DNA from 3 places in the Streptomyces sp. Y309 genome. Region 3 is predicted to be linked to each of the others. Evidence: predicted binding sites of a transcription regulator. Region 3 holds the regulator's gene; each other region holds the start of a gene.
What was found. Region 3 encodes HrcA, which represses chaperone genes, less so after heat shock. Its sites were predicted from a motif close to TTNGCACTCNGNNNNNCNGAGTGCNAA; they were not measured.
Positions count from the first base shown of each region.

Region 1: the regulator HrcA is predicted to act here: its motif matches at 4,878-4,904, upstream of groL (chaperonin GroEL).
Region 2: the regulator HrcA is predicted to act here: its motif matches at 6,631-6,657, upstream of groES (co-chaperone GroES).

Region 1 is NZ_CM160048.1:5,048,915-5,058,413, forward strand. It holds gene AC0KTA_RS20535 (alpha,alpha-trehalose-phosphate synthase (UDP-forming)) at 1-950, opposite strand, end outside; gene AC0KTA_RS20540 (glucosyl-3-phosphoglycerate synthase) at 1,067-2,011, opposite strand; SAM riboswitch class I at 2,179-2,307, shown strand; gene thrC (threonine synthase) at 2,325-3,632, shown strand; gene AC0KTA_RS20550 (ubiquitin-like small modifier protein 1) at 3,746-4,021, shown strand; gene AC0KTA_RS20555 (cold-shock protein) at 4,442-4,645, shown strand; gene groL (chaperonin GroEL) at 5,069-6,694, shown strand; gene AC0KTA_RS20565 (hypothetical protein) at 6,888-7,355, opposite strand; gene murQ (N-acetylmuramic acid 6-phosphate etherase) at 7,571-8,521, opposite strand; gene AC0KTA_RS20575 (MurR/RpiR family transcriptional regulator) at 8,632-9,499, opposite strand, start outside.
Region 2 is NZ_CM160048.1:3,842,945-3,852,443, forward strand. It holds gene AC0KTA_RS14930 (response regulator transcription factor) at 244-855, opposite strand; gene AC0KTA_RS14935 (WhiB family transcriptional regulator) at 1,267-1,584, shown strand; gene AC0KTA_RS14940 (LysR family transcriptional regulator) at 1,691-2,587, opposite strand; gene AC0KTA_RS14945 (MOSC domain-containing protein) at 2,668-3,345, shown strand; gene AC0KTA_RS14950 (SDR family NAD(P)-dependent oxidoreductase) at 3,471-4,244, shown strand; gene groL (chaperonin GroEL) at 4,418-6,043, opposite strand; gene groES (co-chaperone GroES) at 6,177-6,485, opposite strand; gene AC0KTA_RS14965 (polysaccharide deacetylase family protein) at 6,879-7,808, opposite strand; gene AC0KTA_RS14970 (class I SAM-dependent methyltransferase) at 7,891-9,087, shown strand.
Region 3 is NZ_CM160048.1:6,170,391-6,179,889, forward strand. It holds gene AC0KTA_RS25285 (HAMP domain-containing protein) at 1-616, opposite strand, end outside; gene AC0KTA_RS25290 (SpoIIE family protein phosphatase) at 1,271-3,178, shown strand; gene hemW (radical SAM family heme chaperone HemW) at 3,503-4,735, shown strand; gene AC0KTA_RS25300 (DUF3097 domain-containing protein) at 5,037-5,855, opposite strand; gene AC0KTA_RS25305 (MBL fold metallo-hydrolase) at 5,922-6,686, opposite strand; gene hrcA (heat-inducible transcriptional repressor HrcA) at 6,996-8,012, shown strand; gene dnaJ (molecular chaperone DnaJ) at 8,013-9,152, shown strand.

The DNA of each region.
Region 1 (9,499 bases), 1.1 Mb from region 3:
GCGAACGCGACGTGCACGACCCGCCCACGCCACTCCGGCCGCTCCTCAAGGAGCAGCCGGTACGCGTGCAGCCCGCGCACGATGTTCTTGGACAACTCGGTCCGGTCCACCCGGACGATGACCTTCCGCCCGGCCCCCACCTGCTCCCGCAGCGCGGCGAGCCGCTCCTCGACGTCCGCCCGCCGCGCCCGCTCCCGGAGGAAGTCCGCGTCGGCCCCGAGCCCGTGCACCCCGATGCGCGTCCCCGACGTACCCCCGAGGATCGCCACGCAGCACGCGGTGAACGCGTCCGCCCACCGCCCGGTGAGGAACCCGAGCCGGTCCGCGCCGAGCATCCCGCGCAGCACCTGCTCCGCGATGTCGTCCGGCAGCATCCGAAAGTAGTCGACGGGCGCCCACGGGGTGTGCGAGAAGTGCCCGATGCGCAGGTCAGGGCGCAGCTCGCGCAGCATCCCCGGCACCAGCGCCAGGTGGTAGTCCTGCACGAGCACCGAGGCCCCCGGCGCCGCACTCTCCGCCAGCGCGTCCGCGAACGCCCGGTTGTACGTCTCGTACGAAGCCCACCGCGCCCGGAACTCCGGCCCGAACGCGGGCTCCAGAGGCGTCTGGTACAGCATGTGGTGCACGAACCACAGCACCGAGTTCGCGATGCCGTTGTACGCGTCGGCGTGCACGGCGGCGTCGATGTCGAGCATCCTCACGCCCGGCTCGCCGACGCCCCGCCGCACGGCCTCCCGGTCGCCCTCGCCCAGCGCGGAGCACACCCACAGCGTGGCACCCTCGTCGGTGTCCGCACCGATGGCGCTGAGCCCGGAGACGAGCCCGCCGCCGCCGCGCTTGGCGTCGAGCGTCCCGTCGTCCCCGAGGGAGTACGTCACCGGGCCGCGGTTGGACGCGACGAGAACCTGGGCGGGCGCGTCGGCTGCGTGCGCGGAAACCTCGGAAACCATGTGCCGAAACCTAGCCGCTCACGGAAACGCTCAAACGTACGTCCGGGGAACGTCACATCACTGCCGGAGGCGGACCACGGCGCCGTATACAGCCGACGTACAGCCGACAGCCGGTCTCAGGCCACCCGCCGCTCCGCGTACTCCTCCACCTCCGCCATCGGCGGCCGCTCCTCCGTGTCCACCGCGTACGTCCGCGGCTCGAAGCCGTCCTCGCCGCGCACGAACTGCGTGAGTTCGGGGCGTACGAGATGGGCGCGGGCGAGCCGCAGCTGCGCGGTGCGGTAGATCGCCGCCGCCATCCGCCCGAGCGCCTGCCCGTCCTGGTGCCGGTGCCTGCGCACACCGACGTCGACCTGCGCGAGCGCGTCCAGACCCACGGTGTGCAGCGCGTCGACGAGCAGGCCGACCTCCACGCCGTACCCGACCGGGAACGGCAGGCGTTCGAGCAGCGACCTGCGGGCCGCGTACTCGCCGCCGAGCGGCTGCACGAAGCCCGCGAGCTGCGGCCAGTGCATGTTCAACAGCGGGCGCGCCATCAGCTCGGTCACCCGGCCGCCCTGACCGGCGGCCGCGCCCAGCGGGCGGTCGTACATCGCCTTCACGAAGTCCACGTCCGGCTCGGTGAGCAGCGGCCCCACGATCCCGGTGACGAAGTCCGCCGAGAACTCCTTCAGGTCGGCGTCGACGAACGCCACGATGTCACCGCCGGTGACCAGGAGTGAGCGCCACAGCACCTCGCCCTTGCCGGGCACCGCGGGCAGCCGCGGCAGGATCTCGTCCCGGTGCACGACCCGCGCCCCGGCGGCCGCGGCGACCTCGGCCGTGCGGTCGGCGGAGCCGGAGTCGACGACCACCAGCTCGTCGACGAGCGGGACCTTCTCCATCAGCTCACGGCGGATCTCGGCGACGATCTCACCGACCGTCCCCTCCTCGTCGAGTGCGGGCAGCACGACGCTCACCGAGGCGCCACCGGCACGCTTGGCGGCGGTGAGCTGATGCGGCGGGCGGTCGGCGACGGACCAGGAACGCCTGCTCAGCCAGCGCTCGACCTCTTCCAGCACGCGCGTCCTCCCGGTTGTGATCCATCTCGCGCATCGGACGACTATCTCAAGGGTCCAAGGCTTCGGTTACAGTCTTGAACAACGCCGGTGACCATCGCATGTCGGGGGTCGCCGCCGCGTTCGAGATCAACGACTGAAACCCACAACTGAAACCCACAATCGAATACCGCTCATCCAGAGGGGCAGAGGGATACGGCCCGTTGAAGCCCCGGCAACCCTCCCGCCGACCGCGAGGTCACGGTGGGGAAGGTGCCAATTCCGTCTCGCGGCGAGATGCGTCGCGAGGAAGATGAGGAGAAAGGGCCTCGCCTCCATGGCTGTGCAGACCGTCGCAACCACCCCCGCCGCCGCTTCCGCCCCGGGCACCGTAGACCTCGGCCCCGCGTCCGGCCTCTCCTGCCGCGAGTGCGGAACCCGCTTCGACCTCGGCCCGATCTTCGCCTGCGCCGACTGTTTCGGCCCCCTCGAAGTCGCCTACGACCTGCCGCTCGGCGACCCGGAAGGCCTCCGCAGGAAGATCGAGTCCGGCCCCGCCAACATCTGGCGGTACGCCCCGCTGCTGCCCGTCCCCGCCGACGTGGCCGACAAGCCGAACCTCAACCCCGGCTGGACCAAGCTCGTCCAGGCCGACAACCTCGCCCGGGAAATCGGCGTCGAGCCGGGCAAGCTGTTCGTCAAGGACGACTCCGGCAACCCCACGCACTCCTTCAAGGACCGCGTCGTCGCGCAGGCCCTCGAAGCCGCGCGCGCCTTCGGGTTCACCACGCTCTCCTGCTCCTCGACGGGCAACCTCGCGGGCGCCGTGGGCGCGGCCGCGGCCCGCGCCGGCTTCCGGTCCTGCGTGTTCATCCCGCACGACCTGGAGCAAGGCAAGGTCGTCATGGCCGCGGTGTACGGCGGCGAACTCGTCGGCATCGAGGGCAACTACGACGACGTGAACCGCTTCTGCTCCGAGCTCATCGGCGACCCGCTGGGCGAGGGCTGGGGCTTCGTCAACGTCAACCTGCGGCCGTACTACGGCGAGGGCTCCAAGACCCTCGCGTACGAGATCTGCGAGCAGCTGGGGTGGGTGCTCCCGGACCAGCTCGTGATCCCCATCGCCTCCGGCTCCCAGCTCACGAAGATCGACAAGGGGCTCAAGGAGCTGATCGCCCTCGGCCTGGTCGAGGACAAGCCGTACAAGATCTTCGGCGCGCAGGCGGAGGGCTGCTCGCCGGTGTCCACCGCGTTCAAGGCCGGCCACGACGTCGTACGCCCGCAGAAGCCGGACACCATCGCCAAGTCCCTCGCCATCGGCAATCCGGCCGACGGGCCGTACGTCCTGGACATCGCGCGGCGCACGGGTGGTGCCGTGGAGGACGTCAACGACGAACAGGTCGTCGAGGCCATCAAGCTTCTCGCGCGCACCGAGGGGATCTTTGCGGAGACCGCGGGTGGGGTGACGGTCGGCGTCGCGAAGAAGCTGATTGAGGCGGGCCTCATCGACCCCGCCCTCACCACCGTCGTCCTCAACACCGGTGACGGTCTCAAGACCCTCGACGCGGTCGCGGAGACGTCGCAGGCGACTGCCACGATTCGGCCCAGCCTCGATGCGTTCCGCTCCGCGGGGCTTGCGGGATAGAGCGCCGTAGGGCCTGAAGCATTGTTTCGTCTGCGGACCGTCTGTGGCTGGTCGCGCAGTTCCCCGCGCCCCTGACGGGGCGCTCCTCCTCCCCGAACCTCTGAGGTGAACCCATGAGTGTCAACGTTCGTATTCCGACCATCCTGCGTACCTACACCGGCGGCAAGGCCGAGGTGTCCGCCGAGGGGGCGACCCTTGCCGAGGTCATCGACGACCTGGAGAAGAACCACACCGGCATCGCCGCCCGGGTCCTGGATGATCAGGGGAAGTTGCGGCGGTTCGTGAATGTGTACGTGAACGACGACGACGTGCGGTTCGAGCAGGGTCTGGAGACGGCGACGCCGGACGGCGCCGGTGTCTCGATCATTCCCGCCGTCGCCGGAGGCTGAACGCACGCAGCGTCACCGCGATTGCCCCCTCCGCGAGAGAAGCGGAGGGGGCAATTCTGTATGGTTGATCGCGGTACAGTTGGGAATGGAGCTTCGTTCTTCGTCCCGCGCGGTGCCGCGCGCATATTCGAAGCCGGTCTCGGGCCGACAAGAAGTAGCCAAAGTGTCCTGCCCTTTTGAGCCTTAAGTGGCATTTGTCGGGCCCGACTTGCCCTGAACTCCGGTGAATTCTCCGCATATTACCGATCGGGCGTGCCCAGAATTCTCGTCCGATTGACCTGTTGCAGAGGGCAGTTGGACAGATACATTCAGCCGCGGTCGACGCGTTCCGGCGCACACCCCCAACCCATGGGGGGTGAGGTCTGACCCGGGTCCGCGAAGTGCGGGTCTGCGCAAGGGCCAGTAATAGGGGAGTTAGGCATGGCTCAGGGCACCGTCAAGTGGTTCAACGCGGAGAAGGGATATGGCTTCATCGCGGTCGACGGTGGTGCGGATGTATTCGTCCACTACAGCGCGATCCAGATGGACGGCTACCGCACCCTGGAAGAAGGTCAGCGAGTCGAGTTCGAGATCTCGCAGGGCCAGAAGGGTCCGCAGGCGGACATGGTCAAGCTCGCCGGCTGAGCGGCTTGACGCGATCGGCCACCGACGCGACGCAGACGAAGGGCCCGCATCCCGGAGACGGGGTGCGGGCCCTTCGTGCGCGCCGGGCCCACGGCCGCGCGGCCCGGCGGACGGCGTGTCGATCTCCACCGTGCGCGGGCGGGCGCGGGGCGCGCGTGGCGGGGTTCGGGGGCGACCTTGCGCCCACCCGTCTCCCGACCGCCACCCCTCATCGACGCCCCTCCGGGGCGGCCTTGCACTCTATGGGGTCGAGTGCTAATCATTGGCGTTAGCACTCTACGAGTGAGAGTGACAGAACTTGGATCGGGTCGGTGAGGTCCGCAGGCCGGGTGGGGCAAGGAACCACCGGGCAGGCAGGCCGTCCGTCGCGGGCGCCAGCACGATCCGTTTGCTTTTCCACCCCGTCCGGGAGGACCACTTCACATGGCCAAGATCATCGCGTTCGACGAGGAGGCACGGCGCGGCCTCGAGCGCGGCATGAACCAGCTCGCCGACGCCGTCAAGGTGACCCTGGGCCCCAAGGGTCGCAACGTCGTCCTCGAGAAGAAGTGGGGCGCCCCCACGATCACCAACGATGGTGTGTCCATCGCCAAGGAGATCGAGCTCGAGGACCCGTACGAGAAGATCGGTGCCGAGCTGGTCAAGGAGGTCGCGAAGAAGACGGACGACGTCGCCGGTGACGGCACGACGACCGCGACCGTCCTCGCCCAGGCGCTCGTCAAGGAAGGCCTGCGCAACGTCGCGGCCGGCGCCAACCCGATGGCCCTCAAGCGCGGCATCGAGAAGGCCGTCGAGGCCGTCTCCGGCGCCCTGCTCGAGCAGGCCAAGGACGTGGAGACCAAGGAGCAGATCGCTTCGACCGCCTCCATCTCCGCCGCCGACACCCAGATCGGCGAGCTCATCGCCGAGGCGATGGACAAGGTCGGCAAGGAAGGCGTCATCACCGTCGAGGAGTCCCAGACCTTCGGTCTGGAGCTGGAGCTCACCGAGGGCATGCGCTTCGACAAGGGCTACATCTCGGCGTACTTCGCGACCGACATGGAGCGCATGGAGGCGGCCCTGGATGACCCGTACATCCTGATCGTCAACTCCAAGATCTCGAACGTGAAGGACCTCCTTCCGCTCCTCGAGAAGGTCATGCAGTCCGGCAAGCCGCTGCTGATCATCGCCGAGGACGTCGAGGGCGAGGCCCTGTCCACGCTGGTCGTCAACAAGATCCGTGGCACCTTCAAGTCCGTCGCCGTCAAGGCCCCGGGCTTCGGTGACCGCCGCAAGGCCATGCTCGGCGACATCGCCATCCTCACCGGTGGCACCGTCATCTCCGAGGAGGTCGGCCTCAAGCTGGAGAACGCCGGTCTCGACCTGCTCGGCCGCGCCCGCAAGGTCGTCATCACCAAGGACGAGACGACGATCGTCGACGGCGCCGGTGAGAGCGACCAGGTCCAGGGCCGCGTCAACCAGATCCGTGCCGAGATCGAGAACAGCGACTCGGACTACGACCGCGAGAAGCTCCAGGAGCGCCTGGCGAAGCTCGCGGGCGGCGTGGCCGTCATCAAGGCCGGTGCCGCGACCGAGGTCGAGCTCAAGGAGCGCAAGCACCGTATCGAGGACGCCGTGCGCAACGCGAAGGCGGCCGTCGAGGAGGGCATCGTCGCCGGTGGTGGCGTGGCCCTGCTGCAGGCCTCCTCCGTGTTCGAGAAGCTCGAGCTCGAGGGCGACGAGGCCACCGGTGCCGCCGCTGTGAAGCTGGCCCTGGAGGCCCCGCTGAAGCAGATCGCGGTCAACGCCGGCCTCGAGGGCGGCGTCGTCGTGGAGAAGGTGCGCAACCTGACCGTCGGTCACGGCCTGAACGCTGCGAACGGCGAGTACGTCGACATGATCGCCGAGGGCATCATCGACCCGGCGAAGGTCACGCGTTCCGCCCTGCAGAACGCCGCGTCCATCGCCGCGCTGTTCCTCACCACCGAGGCCGTCATCGCCGACAAGCCGGAGAAGGCCGCCGCGGCCGGTGCTCCGGGCGGCATGCCGGGCGGTGACATGGACTTCTGATCCCCCGCGGATCGGACGTTCTCCGTACGCAATCGACCCGTATGTAGTCGATACGTACCGCTCGTACGAAGGGGCGGCACTCTCCTCGCGGAGGGTGTCGCCCCTTCGGCGTGCCCGGCCGCTCGCCGCCGTGCTCACGACGGGGCGGTGGGCGGGTTGAGGCCCGCCCACCGCCCGGTGTTCCTGTTACCGGTTACGCGTCGAGCGGGCGCATGAAGTCCAGCGACCAGATCTGGTGCTGGTCGACCTTGTTGGTGGAGATGAGCTCGACCTGCTGGCCGAAGTGCCCCGCGCGCCAGGCGAGGTGTTCCTTCTCGTCGATGATCTGGAGGCCGCCGACGCCCGGAGCGAAGGTCCACTTCGTCCACTGGTCGCGGGACGTGTTGTTGGCCCAGAGCTTGTGCTCGGCGGCGATGAGCCCGGGGTGCTTCTCGGGTTCGTCGTCGTACTCCGGGGAGAGGCTGATCACGTACGGGGAGCCCAGTACGGGCTCGGCCTGCTGGATGGCCCACTCCTGGGGGATCGGGGGGTACAGCGGGCGGTCGGTGGAGACGGGGAGCCCGTGCTCCACCGCGTATTCGCGGGCCGTGAGGAGGGCCGGGGGTCCGGCGATGTGCGCGTAGATCCTGTAGATGCCGGGCTTGATCGGAATCGGAGGCACCGTTGCTTCCTTTCCTAGGACCGGCCGGTGGCGGGACGGCCACCGGTGCGCGGTCCACGTTGACAGGCGTCACGAGGCTGTCGAAAGGACAGAAAGCGGCCAAGTCGAGCAAGGCGGGAAGTAAGCGGTCATTCACGCCCATTGAGCCAATTGCTTCGGGCGGTCTTGACGGTTTTGACGCTGTGTTCCCGTTCCCTCCTCCGGGTCCCCGCTCGCTACTCCGAGCCCGCCGCCGTCAGCGCGGCCCGCAGGTGGCCCTTCGACTCCGTGAGGAGCCGTGCCGCCGTGGGGCCGTCCACGTCGCCCAGGAGCACGAGGATCGCGTTCTTCACCTCGCCGTCGGTGGCGGCGAGTGCCGCCTCGATCTCCTCGTCGGACGCGCCCGTGGCGAGGGCGACGATGCGGCGGGAGCGGGCGCGCAGCTTGTCGTTGGAGGCGCGTACGTCGACCATCAGGTTCCCGTACGTCTTGCCGAGGCGGATCATCGTGATCGTCGAGAGCATGTTGAGGACGAGCTTCTGGGCGGTGCCCGCCTTCAACCGCGTGGATCCGGTGAGGAGTTCGGGGCCCACGACGACCTCGATGCCGTGCTCGGCCGCCGCCGCGAGCGCGCTGTCGGCGTTGCAGGACAGGCCGACGGTCAGGGCCCCGCGGGCGCGGGCGTGCTCGACGGCGCCGACGGCGTAGGGGGTGCGGCCGGACGCGGAGACGCCGACCACGGTGTCGTCGGCGGTGAGGGCGAGGGAGTCCAGGTCGGCGGCCGCGAGGTCCTTGCGGTCCTCGGCGCCCTCGATCGAGGTGACCACCGCGGTCGGGCCGCCGGCGATGAGGCCGACGACGTCGCCCGGGTCGGTGTTGAACGTCGGCGGGCACTCGGACGCGTCGAGCACGCCGAGCCGGCCCGCCGTGCCCGCGCCCGCGTAGATCAGACGGCCGCCGCGGGCCATGCGCTCGGCGGTGGCGTCGATGGCGGCGGCGATGCGGGGGAGCTGCGCGGCGACGGCCGTGGGCACGGTGGCGTCCTCGGCGTTCATGAGGCGCGCGATCTCCTCCGTGGGCAGCCGGTCGATCTCGGAGAGCTCGGGGCGGAACGCCTCGGTGGTGAGGTTCGCCAGCTGGGCACGGAGCTCGCCGTAGGCGGCGGGCCCGGTGGGCGTGGAGGTCATAGGGGTGCGGCTCTTTCGCGATGTGAGGTTCGGCGGTGGGTAGTACAGCCCGTCCGGCGATTGAGGACGAGGCCGAAGGCCGATCGGCGGCGCCCCCGGCGAACGGGACATCAACGACTGGCGGGGCCTCCGCGGGGATTATGGCGGTGCGCCAGCGCCTCGTACGAAGCGGCCAGCGCGGGGGCAGCCGTCTCGTACGTACGTTGTGCCACGCCCACGAACAGACAGTCCACGACCAGGAGCTGACTGGTCCGGGAAGACATCGCGGCGGGCCGCAACTCGCTCTCGCGGGCGGTGGACGTGGTCAGTATGTGGTCGGCGTACTGGGACACCAGGCCGTCGGGGCGGCCGGTGATCGCGATCGTCGTCGCGCCGTGCTCGAAGGCGACCCGCAACGGTTCGATGACGTCGCCGGTGGACCCGGAGTGGGTGATCGCGATCGCCACGTCCTTCGCGCGGAGCGTCACCGCGTTGGTGACGGCGAGGTGCGGGTCGGAGTGGGCGTGCGCGACCTGGCCGATGCGCAGCAGCTTCTGGGCGAGGTCCTGGGCGACGAGCCCGGACGCGGCGACGCCGTACACCTCCACGCGGCGGGCGGCGGCCAGCGCGCCGACGGCCGCGCCGAGTTGGACGGTGTCGAGTCCGGCGGCGGTGTCGGCGAGGGTCTGCTGCTCGTCGTACGCGAGCTTCGCGACGACGTCCGCGAGCGGGTCGTCGACGGCGATGTCGGCGGTGACGGCGGGGGCGCGGCCCGACTGCTGCTGGGCGGCGAGGCCGGCCAGGGCGAGGCGCAGGTCCCGGTAGCCGGGGTAGCCGAGGAGGCGGGCGGTGCGGACCACCGTCGCCTCGCTGGTGCCGGTGAGCTCGGCGAGGCCGGTGACCGTGAGCGCCGCGGTGCCCGCCGGGTCGCCCGCGACGGCCTCGGCGACGCGCTGCATGGAGCGGGTCATCGACGGCGCGAGCGTGCGCACCTTGGCC
Region 2 (9,499 bases), 2.3 Mb from region 3:
CTGATCCGCGGCACCACGTCCATAGTTGTGCACCGAAGCGTTATGAGCGGGTGCGCCGGAACTCATCTCCCGCACCCTCCCCTCCCGCTCGGCCGACTCGTCCCCAAGGAACTCCACACCTCAAGGATGCGGCATCGGCGGCGAAGCGCCACAAGCCGCTCCCGAGGAGGGTGGTGACGGGGCCTCCATGGCCCCGCCCGCCACACGGCGGGCGGGAAACACCATGCCCCCGCCAGGACCCACTCAGCGAACCAGACCCCAGCGGAAGCCGAGCGCCACCGCGTGCGCCCGGTCCGAGGCGCCGAGCTTCTTGAACAGGCGCCTGGCGTGCGTCTTCACCGTGTCCTCGGAGAGGAAGAGCTCGCGGCCGATCTCGGCGTTCGACCGGCCGTGGCTCATCCCTTCGAGAACCTGGATCTCACGCGCGGTGAGCGTGGGCGCGGCGCCCATCTCGGCCGAGCGCAGCCGGCGCGGGGCCAGCCGCCAGGTCGGGTCGGCGAGGGCCTGCGTGACGGTCGCGCGCAACTCGGCGCGCGAGGCGTCCTTGTGCAGATAGCCGCGGGCCCCGGCGGCGACCGCGAGCGCGACCCCGTCCAGGTCCTCGGCGACCGTGAGCATGATGATGCGCGCTCCGGGATCGGCCGAGAGCAGCCGCCGCACGGTCTCCACGCCGCCCAGTCCGGGCATGCGTACGTCCATCAGAATCAGGTCCGAGCGGTCGGCGCCCCAGCGGCGGAGGACTTCCTCGCCGTTGGCCGCTGTCGTCACGCGCTCGACGCCGGGCACGGTCGCGACCGCGCGGCGCAGCGCCTCTCGGGCGAGCGGGGAGTCGTCGCAGACGAGGACGGATGTCATGGCCGTCCTCCGCAGCTGATGCGCGTCACCTTGAGCCTCCAGGCTGGTACAAGTCGTCACCTGTGCGGTTGACGCACTCGGACATCTGCCCGAGCGCTTGTTCTTTCAACCGCCTCCGCACTCTCAACGACGGTCACTCGAAAGAGTTACGGGGTCAGACTGCCACCTTCGGCACTCTACGTGAGGGCGCGGACACGGCACAGAAGGCGCGGACGGATGCGCCCGCCCGCCGGGCGTCGACCGGCTCCCGACCGGCCCAGCCAAGAGCTATGCCCCATTTAGCGGCTTTTCTTCCCTTTTCCTGGTGTCTGTGGCTAGATTCGCAATGAGTCATATTTTCATCTCCTTAGACAGTAGATGTACGGTCATGGGCACCGTATCGGCGTCAGAACGGCAATCAGGAGACACGCAATGGCAGATTTCTCCCGCCTTCCCGGACCGAACGCAGATCTGTGGGACTGGCAGCTCCTCGCGGCCTGCCGCGGGGTGGACAGCTCGCTCTTCTTCCACCCGGAGGGCGAGCGCGGCGCGGCACGGAGCGCGCGCGAGAACTCGGCCAAGGAGGTCTGCATGCGGTGCCCGGTGCGCGCGGAGTGTGCCGCGCACGCGCTCGCGGTACGCGAGCCGTACGGCGTGTGGGGCGGGCTGACCGAGGACGAGCGCGAGGAACTGATGGGCCGGGCCCGCAACCGCCTGGTCACCACGGCGGGCGGCGGCACGGCCCCCTGAAGGAACGTTTCTGCACAGCCCCGCACAGCCCGCGCACAGAGCCCCGCAGGGCCCCACGCGGGCGGGCTCGGTCCCGCTCAGGCGTGCCCGGACACCTCGGCCGCGCTCAGCGAGCCGCGGCCCGCGCCAGGTGGTCGAGCGTGGCCGCGACCGCCGGCACCTGCGCCAGGTCCGGCAGGGTGAGCGCGACGATCTCCCGCCGCACGGCAGGCTCCACCGTCACCGCGCGGGCCCCCTTCGGACGTACCGACTCGATCGCGAGCTCGGGCAGCACCGCGACCCCGAGCCCCGCCCCGACCAGGCCCACCACCGCCGGATAGTCGTCCGTCGCGAAGTCGATGCGAGGCACGAAGCCCGCGCTCTCGCAGACCTCCACCAGCTGACGGCGGCAGCGCGGACAGCCCGCGATCCACGACTCGTCGGCCAGCTCGCCGATCGTCACGCTCGAAGCCTTCGCCAGGCGGTGCTCCTCCGGTACGAGACCGACGAGCCGGTCGGCGAGCAGGGGCCGCACGACCAGGTCCTGCCACTCCTCCGCGGCGGCGGCCCCCGCGTACCGGAAAGCGAGCGCCACGTCGCAGTCGCCCTCGCGCAGCATCTCCACCGAGCGCGGCGGCTCGGCCTCCTCCAAGGAGACCCGGGTGCCGGGGTGTTCGGCGCGCAGAGCGGCGAGGGCGCACGGCACCAGGGTCGAGGAACCGCTCGGGAAGGAGACGAGGCGGACGCGGCCCGCGCGGAGGCCCGCGATGGCGGCGACCTCCTCCTCGGCCGCGGTCAGTCCGGCCAGGATGCCCGCGGCGTGCCGGACCAGGGCCTCGCCCGCCTGCGTGAGGCGCATCTCGCGGCCGGTGCGGATCAGCAGCGGCGTGCCCGCCGACGCTTCGAGGGCCTTCATCTGCTGGCTGACGGCGGGCTGGGTGCAGCCGAGCTCGCGGGCCGCCGCCGAGAAGGAGCCGGTGGCGGCCACGGCGCGCAGGACACGGAGATGACGGGCCTCGATCATGAGTCGATCATAAGCGACACTTGGGACCGGCGCCCAATATTGCGTGGCAGCTTTGAGGAGCGCTCGCTTAGCCTGGCCGTATGAAGCTTCTCTCCGTGAACGTGGGCCGCGCCAAGTCCGTCGACTACACCGATACGCCGGGCGGCAGCACGGGGATCGACAAAGAACCTGTCGACGGACCCGTCCGGGTGACGGCGCCGGGCCCGAAGGGCACGGGCGGCAGCGGCGTCAGCGGGGACACCATCTGCGACCTGCGCCACCACGGCGGCAACGACCAGGCGGTGTACGCCTTCGCGCGCGAGGACCTCGACGAGTGGGAGCGCCTGCTCGGCAGGACGCTGCGCAACGGCGGCTTCGGCGAGAACCTCACGACGTCCGGCGTGGACGTGAACGGCGCGCGGATCGGCGAGCGTTGGCGCGTCGGCCCGGACCTGCTCCTCGAAGTGACCTCCTCGCGCATTCCGTGCCGTACGTTCCAGGGCCACGTGGGCGAGAAGGGCTGGGTGCGGCGGTTCACGCAGACCGTGCTGCCGGGCGCCTATCTGCGGGTGCTCGAGCCGGGCGAGATCCGGCCGGGCGACCAGGTCGAGATCGTGCACCGCCCCGACCACGAGATCACCGTCGCCCTGCACTTCCGGGCGGTGACGACGGAGCGGGCGCTGCTGCCGCGGCTGCTGGAGGCCGGGGACGCGCTGCACCCTGAGGCGACGGCGAAGGCGCTCAAGTACCTCAACCGCGCCGAGACGCAAGGAAACTGACGGTCCGGGGCCGCGCCGGGCGCACGAGGCCGCGCGTCGCGCACACAGGGCCGGGAGCACGAAGTCGCGCGCACAGGGCCGGGAGCGTGGCGCGCGGACGGTCCGGGCCTCACTAGCCTTGGTCCATGACTACGGCTCTCATCACGGGTTCGACCGCGGGCATCGGCGCGGCCTTCGCGCGGCGCCTGGCCGCCGACGGCCACAATCTCGTCCTGGTGGCACGCGACACGAAACGGCTGCGGGAGCAGGCGACCGAGCTGCACGACCGGCACGGCATCGAGGCGGAGGTCCTGACCGCCGACCTCGCCACGGAGGACGGCATCGCGGCCGTCGAGGAGCGGCTCGCCCGCCGTCGCGACGGGGTCGACCTGCTGGTCAACAACGCGGGCTTCGGCAACAAGGGCCGCTACTTGGAGGTGCCTCTCGCCGACGAGCTGACGATGCTGAAGGTGCACTGCGAGGCGGTGCTCCGGCTGACGTCGGCGGCGACGGACGCCATGCGCGAGCGGGGGCGCGGCGGTGTGGTCAACGTCGCGTCGGTCGCGGCGTTCGTGCCGCGCGGGACGTACGGCGCGTCCAAGGCGTGGGTCGTGCAGTTCACCCAGGGCGCGGCGCGGGACCTGGCGGGCTCCGGGGTGCGGCTGATGGCGCTGTGCCCCGGCTTCGTCCGTACGGAGTTCCACGAGCGGGCCGGCATGGGCACCGACAACATCCCCAAGTGGATGTGGCTCGACGCCGACAAGCTGGTCGCGGCGGCCCTCGCCGACCTGGCCCGCGGCAAGTCCCTCTCGGTCCCCGACCCCAGGTACAAGGCCCTGATGGGCGTGGTGAAGGTGACGCCGAGGAAGTTGCTGGGCGGGGTGACGTCACGGACGGGCCGCAAGTACGGCCCGCAGTAGCCCTCTGGTGGAGCCTCAGCAGGAGCGCCCTGAAGGGGCGCGGGGAACTGCGCGAGGACGCACCACAAGCCGCACCCGGCAACGCAACAGAACCCGGCAGACGCGATGCCGAAACGGCTGAGGCCCGACTCCCCGCGACGGGGAGTCGGGCCTCAGCGGCAGCTCAGGTCAGGTCAGTGGGCGTGACCGTGGCCACCGTGACCGGCGTCAGCCTCTTCCTCCGCCGGCTTCTCGACGACCAGGGTCTCAGTCGTCAGCAGCAGCGAAGCGATGGACGCGGCGTTCTCCAGGGCGGAGCGCGTCACCTTGACCGGGTCGATGACGCCGGCCTTGACCAGGTCGACGTACTCACCGGTCGCGGCGTTGAAGCCGAAGCCCTTGTCCAGCTCCGCCACCTTGGTGGTGATGACGTAGCCCTCGAGGCCGGCGTTCTCGGCGATCCAGCGCAGCGGCTCGACGACGGCGCGGCGGACCACGGCGACACCGGTGGCCTCGTCGCCGGTCAGGCCGAGGTTGCCCTCGAGGACCTTCGCGGCGTGCACGAGCGCGGAGCCACCACCGGAGACGATGCCCTCCTCGACCGCGGCGCGGGTCGCGGAGATGGCGTCCTCCAGACGGTGCTTCTTCTCCTTCAGCTCCACCTCGGTGGCGGCGCCGACCTTGATGACGCACACGCCGCCGGCCAGCTTCGCGAGGCGCTCCTGGAGCTTCTCGCGGTCCCAGTCGGAGTCCGTGGCCTCGATCTCGGCCTTGATCTGCGCGATGCGGCCCTCGACGTCACCGGAGTTGCCCCCGCCGTCGACGATGGTCGTGTCGTCCTTGGTGATCGTCACGCGGCGCGCGGTGCCGAGCACGTCCAGGCCGACCTGGTCGAGCTTGAGGCCGACCTCCTCGGCGACGACGGTGCCGCCGGTGAGGGTGGCCATGTCGCCGAGCATCGCCTTGCGGCGGTCGCCGAAGCCGGGGGCCTTCACCGCGACGGCGTTGAAGGTGCCGCGGATCTTGTTGACGACCAGGGTCGACAGGGCCTCGCCCTCGACGTCCTCGGCGATGATCAGCAGCGGCTTCGAGGAGCCGGCCTGGATGACCTTCTCCAGGAGCGGCAGCAGGTCCTGGATGGAGGAGATCTTGCCCTGGTGGATCAGGATGTACGGGTCGTCGAGGACGGCCTCCATACGCTCCTGGTCGGACACCATGTACGGCGACAGGTAGCCCTTGTCGAAGGCCATGCCCTCGGTGAAGTCCAGCTCGAGGCCGAAGGTGTTGGACTCCTCGACGGTGATGACACCGTCCTTGCCGACCTTGTCCATCGCCTCGGCGATGAGCTCGCCGACCTGCTGGTCCTGGGCGGAGAGCCCGGCCACGGCGGCGATGTCGGACTTGTCGTCGATCGGACGGGCGTTGGCGAGGAGGTCCTCGGAGACCGCCTTGACCGCGGCGTCGATGCCCTTCTTCAGGGCGGCCGGGGACGCACCGGCGGCGACGTTGCGCAGGCCTTCCTTGACCAGGGCCTGGGCCAGCACGGTGGCGGTGGTGGTGCCGTCACCAGCGATGTCGTTGGTCTTGGTCGCCACCTCCTTCACCAGCTGGGCGCCGAGGTTCTCGTACGGGTCCTCGACCTCGACCTCGCGGGCGATGGTCACGCCGTCGTTGGTGATGGTCGGGGCGCCGAACTTCTTGTCGATGACGACGTTGCGGCCCTTGGGGCCGATCGTCACCTTGACCGTGTCGGCAAGCTTGTTGACGCCGCGCTCAAGGGCGCGACGGGCGTCCTCGTCGAACTTCAGGATCTTCGCCATGGGAGCGATTCAGCCCTCTCGGAAAACTCGGGTGAACGAACTGCGCCCCTCGCCGCCCGGCAATCAGCGGGGTGACCAGGGGCGCAGCGCAAAGCAAATCTGCAGATGAGGCAGATGAAGCCGGTACGGCTGACTACTTCTCGATGATCGCGAGCACGTCGCGGGCCGAGAGGACGAGGTACTCGTCGCCGTTGTACTTCACCTCGGTGCCGCCGTACTTGCTGTAGAGCACGACGTCGCCGACCTTCACGTCGAGCGGCAGGCGCTCGCCGTTCTCGAAGCGGCCCGGGCCCACGGCGAGGACAGCGCCCTCCTGGGGCTTCTCCTTCGCGGTGTCCGGGATGACCAGGCCAGAGGCCGTGGTCTGCTCGGCGTCGAGCGGCTGGACCACAATGCGGTCCTCAAGCGGCTTGATGGCAACCTTGGAGCTGGCGGTCGTCACGATCCGACCTCCCCCTTCGGAGATCTCGCGGGGTTAACTGATCTGAGGTGGCGACCAGGTCGATCCGTCGTCGCGGGTGCCGGACCTGCCCGTCGCTGTTGGCACTCTCCAGTGGGGAGTGCCAGGCCTGAGACTAGGACGACGATTAGCACTCGGTCAAGCGGAGTGCCAATTGACTGCCGTCGGCTCAGCGGGGCTCGGCGGCGCGGGGCACCGGGGAGCTGTCCTGTCGTGGGCAACGTTTCACGTCCGGGGACGGTTCCGCGCCCCACGGGCGCCCGCAACCGGGGGACATCTTCTCCGCGGCCTTCCGCCCCAGCCTCTCGATCGGGTCCACCGACTGGGCGCATCCGGTGAGCAGCGCCAGGAACACCGCCGCGGCCGCGGCACGCCTCACAGGTAGTCCTCCAGGCGCGCCACCGCGTACCCCTTGGCAGTGATCGTCTTCAGGACCGTGCGGACCATGTCCGGCATGGTGCCCTTCCAGTCCTCGCGGCCGCGGAAGTGCGTGAGGACGATGTCGCCCGGGTGCAGGTCCTTGTCCCATTCGCGCCACTCCATGTGGTCGGCGAAGCCCTCGGACGCCCACAGCGGCACCGCCTTGATGCCACAGGTCTTCGCGGCCCGCAGGGTGTCGCGGTTGTAGTTCCCGTAAGGCGGCCGGAACAGCTCGGGCCGCTTCCCGTACCGCTTCTGGATGACGTCCTGCATCCCGCAGATCTCCCGCCGCTGCCCCTCGTAGGAGAGCCCCGGCAGATAGCGGTGGTTGAGGGTGTGGTTGTTCAGTACGACGCCACGCTTCTGCATCCGCTTGAAGTAGCCGTAGTCCTCCTTGACCAGGTAGTCGCTGAGGAAGGCGGTGTACGGGATCTTCAGGTCGGTCATCATCCGCAGGAACGCCGGGTCCTTCTCGGCGCCGTCGTCGACGGTCAGGAAGACGACCTTGTCCTTGGTCGGGACGGTGGTGAACACCGGCGGCAACTGCGCCTGCCCCTCGACCTCGAAGCCCTTGCGGGTGGTGAGGCGCGGCTTGACGGCGGGCGCGGGCGGCGCGGCCAGCGGGGTCTGCGCGAGCCCCCAGCGTTTGGCCGCCGCGGCCCGCGCGGCCTGCTTCGCCCGGAGGTCGTCGGCGTACTGCCGCATCATCTCGGCGGGCGGGCCGAGCTTCCGCTGCTGGCCGTGCGCGCCGGCGCGCCCGTCGGTGTCGGAGGCGCAGCCGGAGGCGATCGCGGTGGCGACGACGGCGGCGCTGAGGGCCCCGGCGGCGAGCTTGCCCTTCCCCGGCCTGCGCGCAGATTGTTCGTTTTGTCGTACTAGTCGCATGGCGCCGGATCCTCGCAGTACGGGCGCCCCGCGCCGGGCCGACACCGCCGCCGTACCCGCACCTTCCACCGACTGGCCCACAATGGGCGGCGTGAACGATCCGCTTGCCTCCTTCGCCGCGCTCCGCACCGACGAGGGCCGCTCCCTCCTCGAAGCCGTACGGGACGTCGAACCGAGCCAGGAGCTGGCGGCCGCCACCCGGCTGCGCCGCGACCACCCCGCCGAGCTGGTGTCCGCCGCGCTCGCGCAGGCACGCCTTCGGCAGCGGGCGGTCGCGAAGTTCGGCGCCGCGGACGCCGCCCGGATGTTCTTCACCCCGAACGGCGTCGAGCAGTCCACACGCACGTCCGTGGCGACGTACCGCGCGCGGCGCTTCAAGGACCTCGGTGTGCGCTCCGTCGCCGACCTCTGCTGCGGCATCGGCGGCGACGCGATCGCGCTGGCGCGGGCCGGGGTTGAGGTCCTCGCCGTCGACCGGGACCCGCTGACCTGCGCGGTCGCCCGCGCCAACGCTGAGGCACTCGGCCTCTCAGACCTCATCGAAGTCCGCGAGGCCGATGTGACGGACGTCGACACGTCCTCGTACGACGCCGTGTTCGTCGACCCCGCGCGGCGCGGTGGACGCGGCCGGATCTTCGACCCCGAGGCGTACTCGCCGCCTCTCTCCTGGGCCGTCGAGGCCGCCCGCAAGGCGCCGCGTGCCGCGCTGAAGATCGCCCCCGGCATTCCGCACGATGCCGTGCCCGGGGAGGCGGAGGCCGAGTGGATCTCGGACGGCGGGGACGTGAAGGAGGCCGTGCTGTGGTTCGGCACCGGCGCGCCTGCCTCGCACCGGGCCACGCTGCTGCCCTCCGGGGACACCCTGGCGTCCCCCCTCGCCACGATGCTCCCCGACCCGGAAGTCCGGCCCGTCGGGCGTTTCCTCTACGAGCCCGACGGTGCCGTCATCCGCGCCCACCTCGTCGCCGAGGTCGCCGCCCGCGTCGGGGGCGGGCTCATCGACGAGACCATCGCGTACGTCACGTCCGACGCGGCCGTCGCCACGCCGTACGCCGCCGCCTACGAGATCACCGATCAACTGCCCTTCAACGTCAAGAAGTTGAAGGCGTTGCTGCGGGAGCGGGGGGTCGGTGTCCTCACCGTGAAGAAGCGAGGTTCGGCGGTGGAGCCGGAAGAACTCCGCCGCAAGGTAAAGCCCCAAGGGCCTGGGTCAGCCACAGTCTTCCTCACCCGGGCCGGGGGCGCCCCCACGATGCTGGTGGGCCACCCATCCGCGTAACCGCCCTGGGGGCTCCGCCCCCAGCCCCCCGCTCCTCAAACGCCGGAGAGGCTATCTCCCCCACCCACCCGCCCCACCCAGAAGACCAACAGGCAGTCGGCACATCACCCACAACCCACACCCCCTCAGCCCATCCGGCACTGAAGGACGAGCCCGAAGCCCGACCGACGGCAGACCGCCCCACCCACCCGCCCGCCGATTGAGGGCCCCCTCCCAGCCCGTCCGCCACTCAAGGACAAGACCGAAGACGAACAGCACCACCCACCCCACTCCGCCCGCAGGGCGAAAAGGGCGGGCGGGTGGGAAAAAGCCCGTCCGGCGCTTGAGGACGAGCCGCGAAGCGGCGATCGGCGGGGCCCGTCCCACCCGAACGGGACACCCACCCCCATCCCCCTCCCAACCCGCCCGGCAT
Region 3 (9,499 bases):
TGGCCTCGACGGTGACCGTGCGGGTCAGGTCGCCCTGGGCGACGGCCGTGGTGACCAGGGCGATGTCGCGCACCTGGGCGGTCAGCCGGGACGCCATCGTGTTGACGGCCTCCGTCACGTCGCGCCAGCTCCCGGACAGGCCGCGGACCTTGGCGCGCCCGCCGAGCCGCCCCTCCGTGCCGACCTCGCGGGCCACCCGCGTGACCTCGCCCGTGAAGAGTGACAGCTGGTCGACCATCGTGTTGACGGCGCGGCCGAGCCGCCGCAGGTCGCCGCGCAGCTCACGGGACCCGTCGTGCAGGTCGACGCGCTGGGTGAGGTCGCCGCCCGCGACGGCGTTCAGGACGCGCGTCGCGTTCGTGGCGGGCGCGACCAGCGAGTCCAGGAGCGAGTTCACCTCGAAGATCCGGGTGGCCCAACTGCCCTGCCCCGGGCTCGCCGTGAACCGCTCGTCGAGCCGACCGTGGCGGACCATCTCACGGCGTACGCGAATCAGCTCGCCGTCGAAGTGCGTGGAGCGGTCCACCAGTTCGTTGAACACCGTGACCAGCTCCGCGACCAGACCGGAGCTGGTGTGCGGGGCCTTGGTGAACTTGCCGTCACGGGCGCCCCGCATGGCGGCGAGCAGGACGCGGAGATCGGCGGCCGAATCCGCGGAGGACGCTTGCGGCTTGGCCGGCGCCGGGGGTGGGTGCGGGGGCGGGATCTTGGCGCGGGCGGAGGTGACGGGGGAGCGCTCGGCGGGGAGACACCGGGAGGCCTGGGTGGCCTGAGGGGTGACCCGGGAGGCCTGAGGCGTGACCGGCGAGGAGGCCTGAGGGGTGACCGGAGAGGCTAAGGGGCTGTCCGACGAGGCGTCAGACTCCGCTATGCCGACGGCAGTTGACGGTGACAGAGGGTCAGGGCGAGTCGGCTCAGGTGGCGGCGGAGCACCGTCGGGCGGCGCGCCGCACGGTGGCCGGATCCCGTCGGGCGCCTCGGCCGCCGCACCGGACAGGTTTCGGCCGCTTGGGTCCGAGGGAGCGGCCGATGGGGGAAGTGGGCCGGGCACCGGTGCGGCGCCCGGGGCCGAAATCCGTACAGAGCTCGCCGGAGCGGCGGATGTCGGAATCTGACCGCGTCCGAGCGCGGGCATAGCACTGTTCTCACTCATCGTGGCCCACTTCGGTAACTCGGTGCTTATGGGCCCAGCCAGTCTGTCACTCTGTCCGTGTCGCCTGAGGCCTATTCGTCCGAACTGCTCAGGAGCCGCACAGTGGGGGCCATTCCAATGCAACGGGAGACTGCTTTTCGTGCTTCCGCCCAGCCCGCGGCCCGCCCCGGGCCACCACCCGTGGTCCGCACGTCCCTGCCCGGAAACCCGCTCGCGCCCGCCGCGGCACGCCGGTTCGTGCGGGCGGCGCTCGCCGACTGGACGGAGCTCGGCGCGCCCGCCGCGGCCGGCATCACCGACCGGCTCGCCGACGACTCGGTGCTGCTGGTCAGCGAGTTGGTGACGAACGCGGTGGTGCACGCGGGCACGGCGGTCGAGGTGCTGTGCCGGTTCGACGAGGGACCGCCGGGCGAGAGCGCCGAGGTCCTGGTCATCGAGGTGTCCGACCACCACCCGGCGCGCGCCGTCCGCAGCGAGCCCCGCACCCCGCAGCCCGACACCCCGGAGTACGGCCGCGGCCTGCAACTCGTCGCCACGCTCTCCGAGTCCTGGGGCATCACCTACCGCTCCGGCACCAAGACGGTGTGGGCGCGGCTGCCCGTCGAAGGGCTCCCCGCCGTACAGGAGATAGAGACGTACGCGGGCGAACAGGCCCTGCAGCGCGGGCTGCGCGCCGCGGAGATACTGGCGCCGCTGCCCAAGAGAACCACCCACGACACGGAGTGGATCAACCGGGGCGCGCTCACGTTCCTCGCCGAGGCCTCCGATCTGCTCGCCGGGCAGTTCGACGAGAACCTGGTCGCGGCGCTCGCCGGTCAGTTGCTCGTGCCACGGCTCGCGGACTGGTGCGCGGTGTGGCTGGACGACGAGGCGGAGGGCCCCGGGCGCGCCGTCGACGGACGCGCGCCCGGCACGCGCCTCGCGCGCGTGTGGCACACCAGTGAACAGCGGATAGAAGAGCTGCGGCGGCTCCTGGAGAAGGAGCCGCCGCGGCTGACGGAAGCGGCGGGATCGGGCGCGGTGGCGGTGCCGTGGCCCGGGGAGGCGCTCGGCGGCGGCGAGTCGGCGGGCGCGGCCCTCGCCTACCGCCTGGTGGCGGGCGGGCGGCAGCTCGGCACGCTGGTGATCGGCCGGGCGGGCCTGGTGCGCTTCCCCGACGAGGCCACGGGTCTCGTCGAGGACTTCAGTCGCCGGGTCGCCCTCGCGATCAGCGCGGCCCGGCGCTATCAGCGCCAGGCCACCATCAGTCAGGTCCTGCAGCGCGGGCTGCTGCCGAGCGCCGTCGCGGAGATCCCCGGCGTGGAGAGCTGCGTGGTGTACGAGCCGCGGGAGCAGGGCGGTCCCGGCGGCGACTTCTACGACGTGTTCCCCGCCGGACAGGGGCGCTGGTGCTTCGCGCTCGGCGACGTCCAGGGCAAGGGGCCCGAGGCGGCCGTCGTCATCGGGCTCGCCCGGCCCTGGCTGCGGCTGCTCGCCCGCGAGGGATACCAGGTCGCGGAGGTCCTCGACCGCCTCAACCAGCTCCTCCTCGACGACGCGACGGAGGCCGCCGACGCGGCCGCGGCCGTCCTCGCCGTCGCCGGCGGCCAGGACGAACCGACCGACGGTCCCACCTCCCGCTTCCTCTCCCTCCTCTACGGCGAGCTCGTTCCGTACGAGGGCGGGGTGCGGTGCACCGTGGCGTGCGCGGGGCATCCGCTGCCGCTGCTGCTCGGGGGTGACGGGCAGGTGCGGGCTGTTGCGGCGCCGCAGATGCTGCTCGGGGTCGTCGACGACGAGACGTACACGAGCGTGAGCTTCGATCTCCTTCCCGGGGACACGCTGCTGTGCGTCACGGACGGGGTGACGGAGCGGCGGTCCGGGCGGCATCTCTTCGACGACGGGGACGGGCTTGCCCACGCGCTGGCCGGCTGCGCGGGGCTCGACGCCGGTCTCGTCGCCGAACGCATCCGCCGCCTGGTCCACGAATTCTCCCAGCGGCCGCCGGACGACGATTTGGCTTTGCTGGTGTTGCAGGCCAGGTGAGGGGCCCTGCCGGGGGGCTCCCCTGAACGGCCTCGTCCTCAAACGCCGGACGGGCTGAGGGGGCTGGGGTGGAGTGGGTGTCCTGGGTGGGTGGGAGGATCCCCCGCAGGTCGGCCTGCGGCCTCGTCCTCAATCGCCGGACGGGCTATAGCTTCGCGGCGCGGGCCAAAGCTTCGCGGTGCGGGCTGAGGCTTCGTCGCGCGGGCTGTTCCGGCAGGTAGTAAGGGCGGGTGGGTGGGGAAAAGCCCGTCCGGCGATTGAGGACGAGCTCGGCGCAGCCGGCGATCGGCGGGGACCACGGACGCGTACGGGACAATGGCAGGTATGCCTTCCGCACTGCCCGATGGTGAGCCCATGCCCGAGGACGGGGCGCTGCCCGCGTCCGCCCTGGTCGGAGCGGGTGAGCGACCGCTCGGGTGCTATCTGCACGTGCCGTACTGCGCGACCCGCTGCGGCTACTGCGACTTCAATACGTACACCGCCACCGAGCTGCGCGGCACCGGCGGCGTCCTCGCCTCCCGCGACAACTACGCCGACACCCTCGTCGACGAGGTCCGCCTCGCGCGGAAGGTCCTCGGCGACGACCCCCGCCCGGTGCGGACCGTGTTCGTCGGCGGCGGTACGCCCACGCTGCTCGCCGCCGACGATCTCGTACGCATGCTGGGAGCCGTCCGCGACGAGTTCGGGCTCGCGGACGACGCGGAGATCACGACGGAGGCGAACCCGGAGTCGGTCGGCCCCGCCTATCTGAGCGCGCTGCGCGAGGGCGGCTTCAACCGGATCTCCTTCGGCATGCAGAGCGCCAAGCAGCACGTCCTGAAGATCCTCGACCGTACGCATACGCCGGGGCGGCCCGAGGCGTGCGTCGCGGAGGCGCGCGCGGCGGGCTTCGAGCACGTCAACCTCGACCTGATCTACGGCACCCCTGGGGAGACGGACGACGACTGGCGGGCCTCGCTGGACGCGGCGATCGGGGCGGGGCCCGACCACGTGTCGGCGTACGCGCTGATCGTCGAGGAGGGGACGCAGCTCGCGCGGCGGATTCGGCGCGGGGAGGTCCCGATGACCGACGACGACGTGCACGCGGACCGGTATCTGATCGCCGAGGAGCGGCTCTCCGCCGCGGGGTTCCAGTGGTACGAGGTGTCGAACTGGGCCACGTCCGAGGCGGGGCGGTGTCTGCACAACGAGTTGTACTGGCGGGGCGCCGACTGGTGGGGGGCCGGGCCGGGGGCCCACAGCCATGTGGGGGGTGTGCGGTGGTGGAACGTCAAGCATCCCGGTGCGTACGCGGCCGCACTCGCGGGTGGGAGGTCGCCCGGGGCCGGGCGGGAGGTTCTCGCCGATGAGGATCGGCGGGTCGAGCGGGTGCTGCTTGAGCTGCGGCTTCGGGAGGGGTGCCCGTTGGTCCTCCTGAAGGAGGCCGGTCTTGCCGCGGCGCGGCGGGCGCTGGCTGATGGGCTGCTTGAGGCTGCGCCCTATGCGGCGGGGCGGGCCGTGCTGACCCTGCGGGGGCGGTTGCTGGCCGACGCGGTTGTCCGGGACCTGGTGGACTAGGCGGCCGCCGAGCTTCCGTTGGCCGGGTTGCCGCACGTCGTCACGGCACCGTCGGCCTGGGCTGCCTTGAGGGTCGGGAGCCGCCCTGCGGCACGACTGCCCACAGCGCGGAGCAGCGGGCGGGGCAGCTGCCGACAGCGGGGAGCGGCGGAACGGGGCGGCTGCTCGCAGCAGGGAGCGGGACAGTTTTAGCCCCTCCGGCGTTTGAGGAGCGGGGTCTGGGGCGGAGCCCCAGTTACGGGAAGGGGCGGGACTGGGGAGCCCCCGGCAGGGCCCGCCCACAACGGTCGGCAGGGCCCCGCTATGGGGCTGTTACGAAGTCGATCAGCTCCTCTACTCGGCCCAGTAGGGCCGGCTCCAGGTCCTTGTAGGTGCGTACCGAGCCCAGGATGTGTTGCCAGGCTGCGCCTGTGTTGGGGGGCCAGCCCAGGGCTTGGCAGATGCCGGTTTTCCAGTCCTGGCCGTGGGGGACGCGGGGCCAGGCGCGGATGCCGAGTGAGGAGGGCTTCACGGCCTCCCAGATGTCGATGTAGGGGTGGCCGACGACGAGGGCGTGGTCGCTGCTGACGGCCGCGGCGATGCGGGACTCCTTCGTGCCGGGCACGAGGTGGTCCACGAGGACGCCGAGGCGCGCGTCGGGGCCGGGGGCGAATTCGTCGACGATGGCGGGCAGGTCGTCGATGCCTTCCAGGTACTCGACGACGACGCCCTCGATGCGCAGGTCGTCGCCCCAGACCTTCTCGACCAGCTCGGCGTCGTGCCGGCCCTCCACATAGATGCGCCCCGCACGGGCCACCCGCGCCCGCGCCCCGGGAACGGCGATCGAACCGGAGGCGGTGCGCGCGGGCCTGCGCGGCGCGGCGGCGGCCGTCGGACGGACCAGGGTGACGACCCGGCCCTCGAGGAGGAACCCGCGCGGAGCCATCGGGAACACGCGGTGCTTGCCGAAGCGGTCCTCCAGGGTGACCGTCGGCCCCTCGGCCGTCTTCTCGCAGCGGATCACCGCACCGCAGAAGCCCGTCCCGACCTCCTCCACGACCAGGTCGGCCTCGGCGGGCACTTCGGGGACGGGAGCCGGCTTCTTCCAGGGCGGCGTCAGGTCCGGGTTGTAGCTGCGCATGGGCCAGACGTTATGGCATGCCGTCGGGCGACGCCGAATGGCAGGGCGGTCAGGACGGCACGGCGGTCAGGCCACGCCGAACCGCCGGGCCAGCTCGTCGCGTTGGGCGCGGACGAACGCGGCGTCGACGACGGCCCCGTGCCCGGGCACGTACACCGCGTCCGCGCCGCCCAGATCGAGCAGCCGGTCGAGCGCGGCGGGCCAGTGCCGGGGCGCCGCGTCGGGCCCGGCCTGCGGCTCGCCGGACTCCTCGACCAGGTCGCCGCAGAAGACGATCTCGGGCTCGCTCGGGCCGCCGGGCACGAGGACGGCCAGGTCGTGGCCGGTGTGCCCGGGGCCGACGTTGGCGAGCAGCACCCGCACCCCGCCGCCCAGGTCCAGCGTCCACTCCCCGCACACCAGGTGGCGGGGGCGGACGAGCAGGTCGGCGGCCTCGGCCGCGGCGGCCGGGTCGAGGCCGTGGGCGACGGCGTCGGCGGCGAGGGCGTCGCGCCCCACGTCAAGCACGGTGTCGATGCCGACGGCCCCGAACACCTCGACGCCCGCGAACGCCGCCGCCCCGAGGACGTGGTCGAAGTGGGGGTGGGTGAGCACGAGATGGGTGACGCGACGGCCGCCGCCGAGCAGCGCCCGGGCCTCGGCGCGCAGCCGGGAACCCTCGCGCAGGCCGGACCCGGCCTCGACCATGAGGGCGGCGTCGTCGCCGACGACGAGCCCGGCCGTGCAGTCCCACACGGGCAGCCGGCACCGGCCCACGCGCGCGGTGAGCCGTTCCCAGCCCGCCTCCTCCCAGGCCGGGGCCGCGACGGGGGCCGGCGTGCTCGTGTCCATGGGGTGACGCTAGCGCCGACGGGGCGGGGCGGCAGTACGGCCCCCGGCATCGGCGGACGTACGGCCCCGGGCATCGGCGGCAGCCCCGGGCACCGGCGGCAGCGCACCCTCCGGGACGATGCCGCACGTCGTCGGCGGCCACGTCGGTGGCCACCCGTCGGCATGACAAAGGGGTCGGCCCTTGCCGGGCCTGTACCCACCGGCCGTACACTGATTCGTTGAAGGCTGGCACTCGCCGCGGGTGAGTGCCAGGGTGAGGGGCCACCGCGGGGGGCTCAGGGCGAGGGACAAGGGCTGGAGGTGTGCGCGATGCTCAGTGAACGCAGGCTCGAGGTGCTGCGCGCCATCGTCCACGACTATGTCGGCACGGAGGAGCCCGTCGGCTCCAAGGCGCTCACCGAGCGCCACCACCTCGGTGTCTCGCCGGCCACAGTCCGCAACGACATGGCGGCGCTGGAGGAGGAAGGGTTCATCGCCCAGCCGCACACCAGCGCCGGGCGCATCCCCACCGACAAGGGGTATCGCCTGTTCGTCGACAAGCTCGCGGGCGTCAAGCCGATGACCGCGCCGGAGCGCCGCGCGATCCAGAATTTCCTGGACGGCGCGGTGGACTTGGACGACGTGGTCGGGCGGACGGTGCGGCTGCTCGCGCAGCTCACCAGGCAGGTCGCGGTGGTGCAGTATCCGTCGCTGACCCGCTCGACGGTGCGGCACGTGGAACTGCTCTCGCTGGCTCCGGCCCGCCTGATGCTGGTCCTGATCACCGACACCGGCCGGGTCGAGCAGCGCATGATCGACTGCCCGGCGCCGTTCGGCGAGACATCCCTTGCGGATCTGCGGGCGCGGCTCAACAGCCGGGTCGCGGGCCGTCGGTTCTCGGACGTGCCGCAGCTCGTGCAGGACCTCACCGAGTCCTTCGACAAGGACGACCAGGCCACGGTGGCCACGGTCCTCTCCACCCTCCTCGAAACGCTCGTGGAGGAGACCGAGGAGCGGCTGATGATCGGCGGCACCGCCAATCTCACCCGCTTCGGACATGACTTTCCCCTCACGATCAGGCCCGTCCTCGAGGCACTCGAGGAACAGGTCGTCCTCCTCAAGTTGCTTGGTGAGGCGACGGATTCGGGTATGACCGTAAAGATCGGCCACGAGAACGCCCACGAGGGACTCAGCTCCACGTCGGTGGTCTCGGTCGGCTACGGTTCGGGGAGCGAGGCAGTCGCCAAGCTCGGCGTGGTCGGACCGACCCGCATGGACTATCCGGGAACGATGGGAGCAGTACGCGCAGTGGCACGTTACGTCGGACAGATCCTGGCGGAGTCGTAAGTGGCCACGGACTATTACGCCGTACTCGGCGTGCGCCGCGACGCTTCCCAGGACGACATCAAGAAGGCCTTCCGGCGGCTCGCGCGCGAGCTGCATCCGGACGTCAACCCTGATCCGAAGACGCAAGAGCGCTTCAAGGAGATCAACGCCGCGTACGAGGTGTTGTCGGACCCGCAGAAGAAGCAGGTCTACGACCTCGGCGGCGACCCGCTGTCCCAGGCCGGCGCCGGTGGTGGCGCGGGCGGCTTCGGAGCGGGTGGCTTCGGCAACTTCTCCGACATCATGGACGCGTTCTTCGGTACGGCGTCGCAGCGCGGGCCGCGCTCGCGCACCCGGCGCGGCCAGGACGCCATGATCCGCCTGGAGATCGACCTCGAAGAGGCGGCCTTCGGCACCACGAAGGACATCCAGGTCGACACCGCCGTCGTCTGTACGACGTGCTCCGGTGAGGGCGCCGCGCCCGGGACCTCCGCGCAGACCTGTGACATGTGTCGCGGCCGCGGTGAGGTCTCGCAGGTCACGCGGTCCTTCCTGGGCCAGGTCATGACGTCCCGGCCCTGCCCGCAGTGCCAGGGCTTCGGCACCGTGGTGCCCACGCCGTGCCCCGAGTGCGCGGGCGACGGCCGGATCCGGTCGCGGCGCACGCTCACCGTGAAGATCCCGGCCGGTGTCGACAACGGCACCCGGATCCAGCTCGCGGGCGAGGGCGAGGTCGGGCCCGGTGGCGGTCCTGCCGGTGACTTGTACGTGGAGATCCATGAGTTGCCGCATGCCGTGTTCCAGCGGCGCGGGGACGATCTGCACTGCACGGTCACCCTGCCGATGACGGCGGCGGCGCTCGGTACGAAGGTGCCGTTGGAGACGCTGGACGGCATGGAGGAGGTCGACATCCGGCCCGGTACGCAGTCGGGGCAGTCGATCCCGTTGCACGGGCGGGGCGTCACGCACCTGCGGGGTGGCGGCCGCGGTGACCTCATCGTGCACGTGGAGGTCCTCACGCCGTCCAAGCTGGACCCCGAGCAGGAGCGGCTGCTTCGTGAGCTCGCCAAGGCGCGCGGCGAGGAGCGCCCTACCGGGCAGTTTCAGCCGGGGCAGCAGGGACTGTTCTCCCGCCTGAAGGACGCGTTCAACGGGCGCTAGCGCCTTGAGCGGCCCGGGGTGAGCGTGGTCTTCATGCTTGCCCCGGGCCGACTTGCGTGGTCACCCCGCGCGGTGACGGCCCCCGGGGCTTGTCCGGGTCACCGCCGCCCTAACGCCCGCGTCGGCCTGGGCTGTGCCCACCCGTGCCGCCCCTGGCGGCCCAGCTGCCCACAGCGGGGACGGGGACCGGGCGGTTGCCCTTGGCCGGTGTGCCCACAGCGGGTAGCCGCCGGACGGCCCTTCCCGGCACCGGCACCCCGGCATGGCGGGGTGGCAGGGCGGCGGTGCCACACTTCCGGCCCGAAGCCCTCGGTGTGCTGGAAACGGGTGGGCGGGTGGGAAAGGAT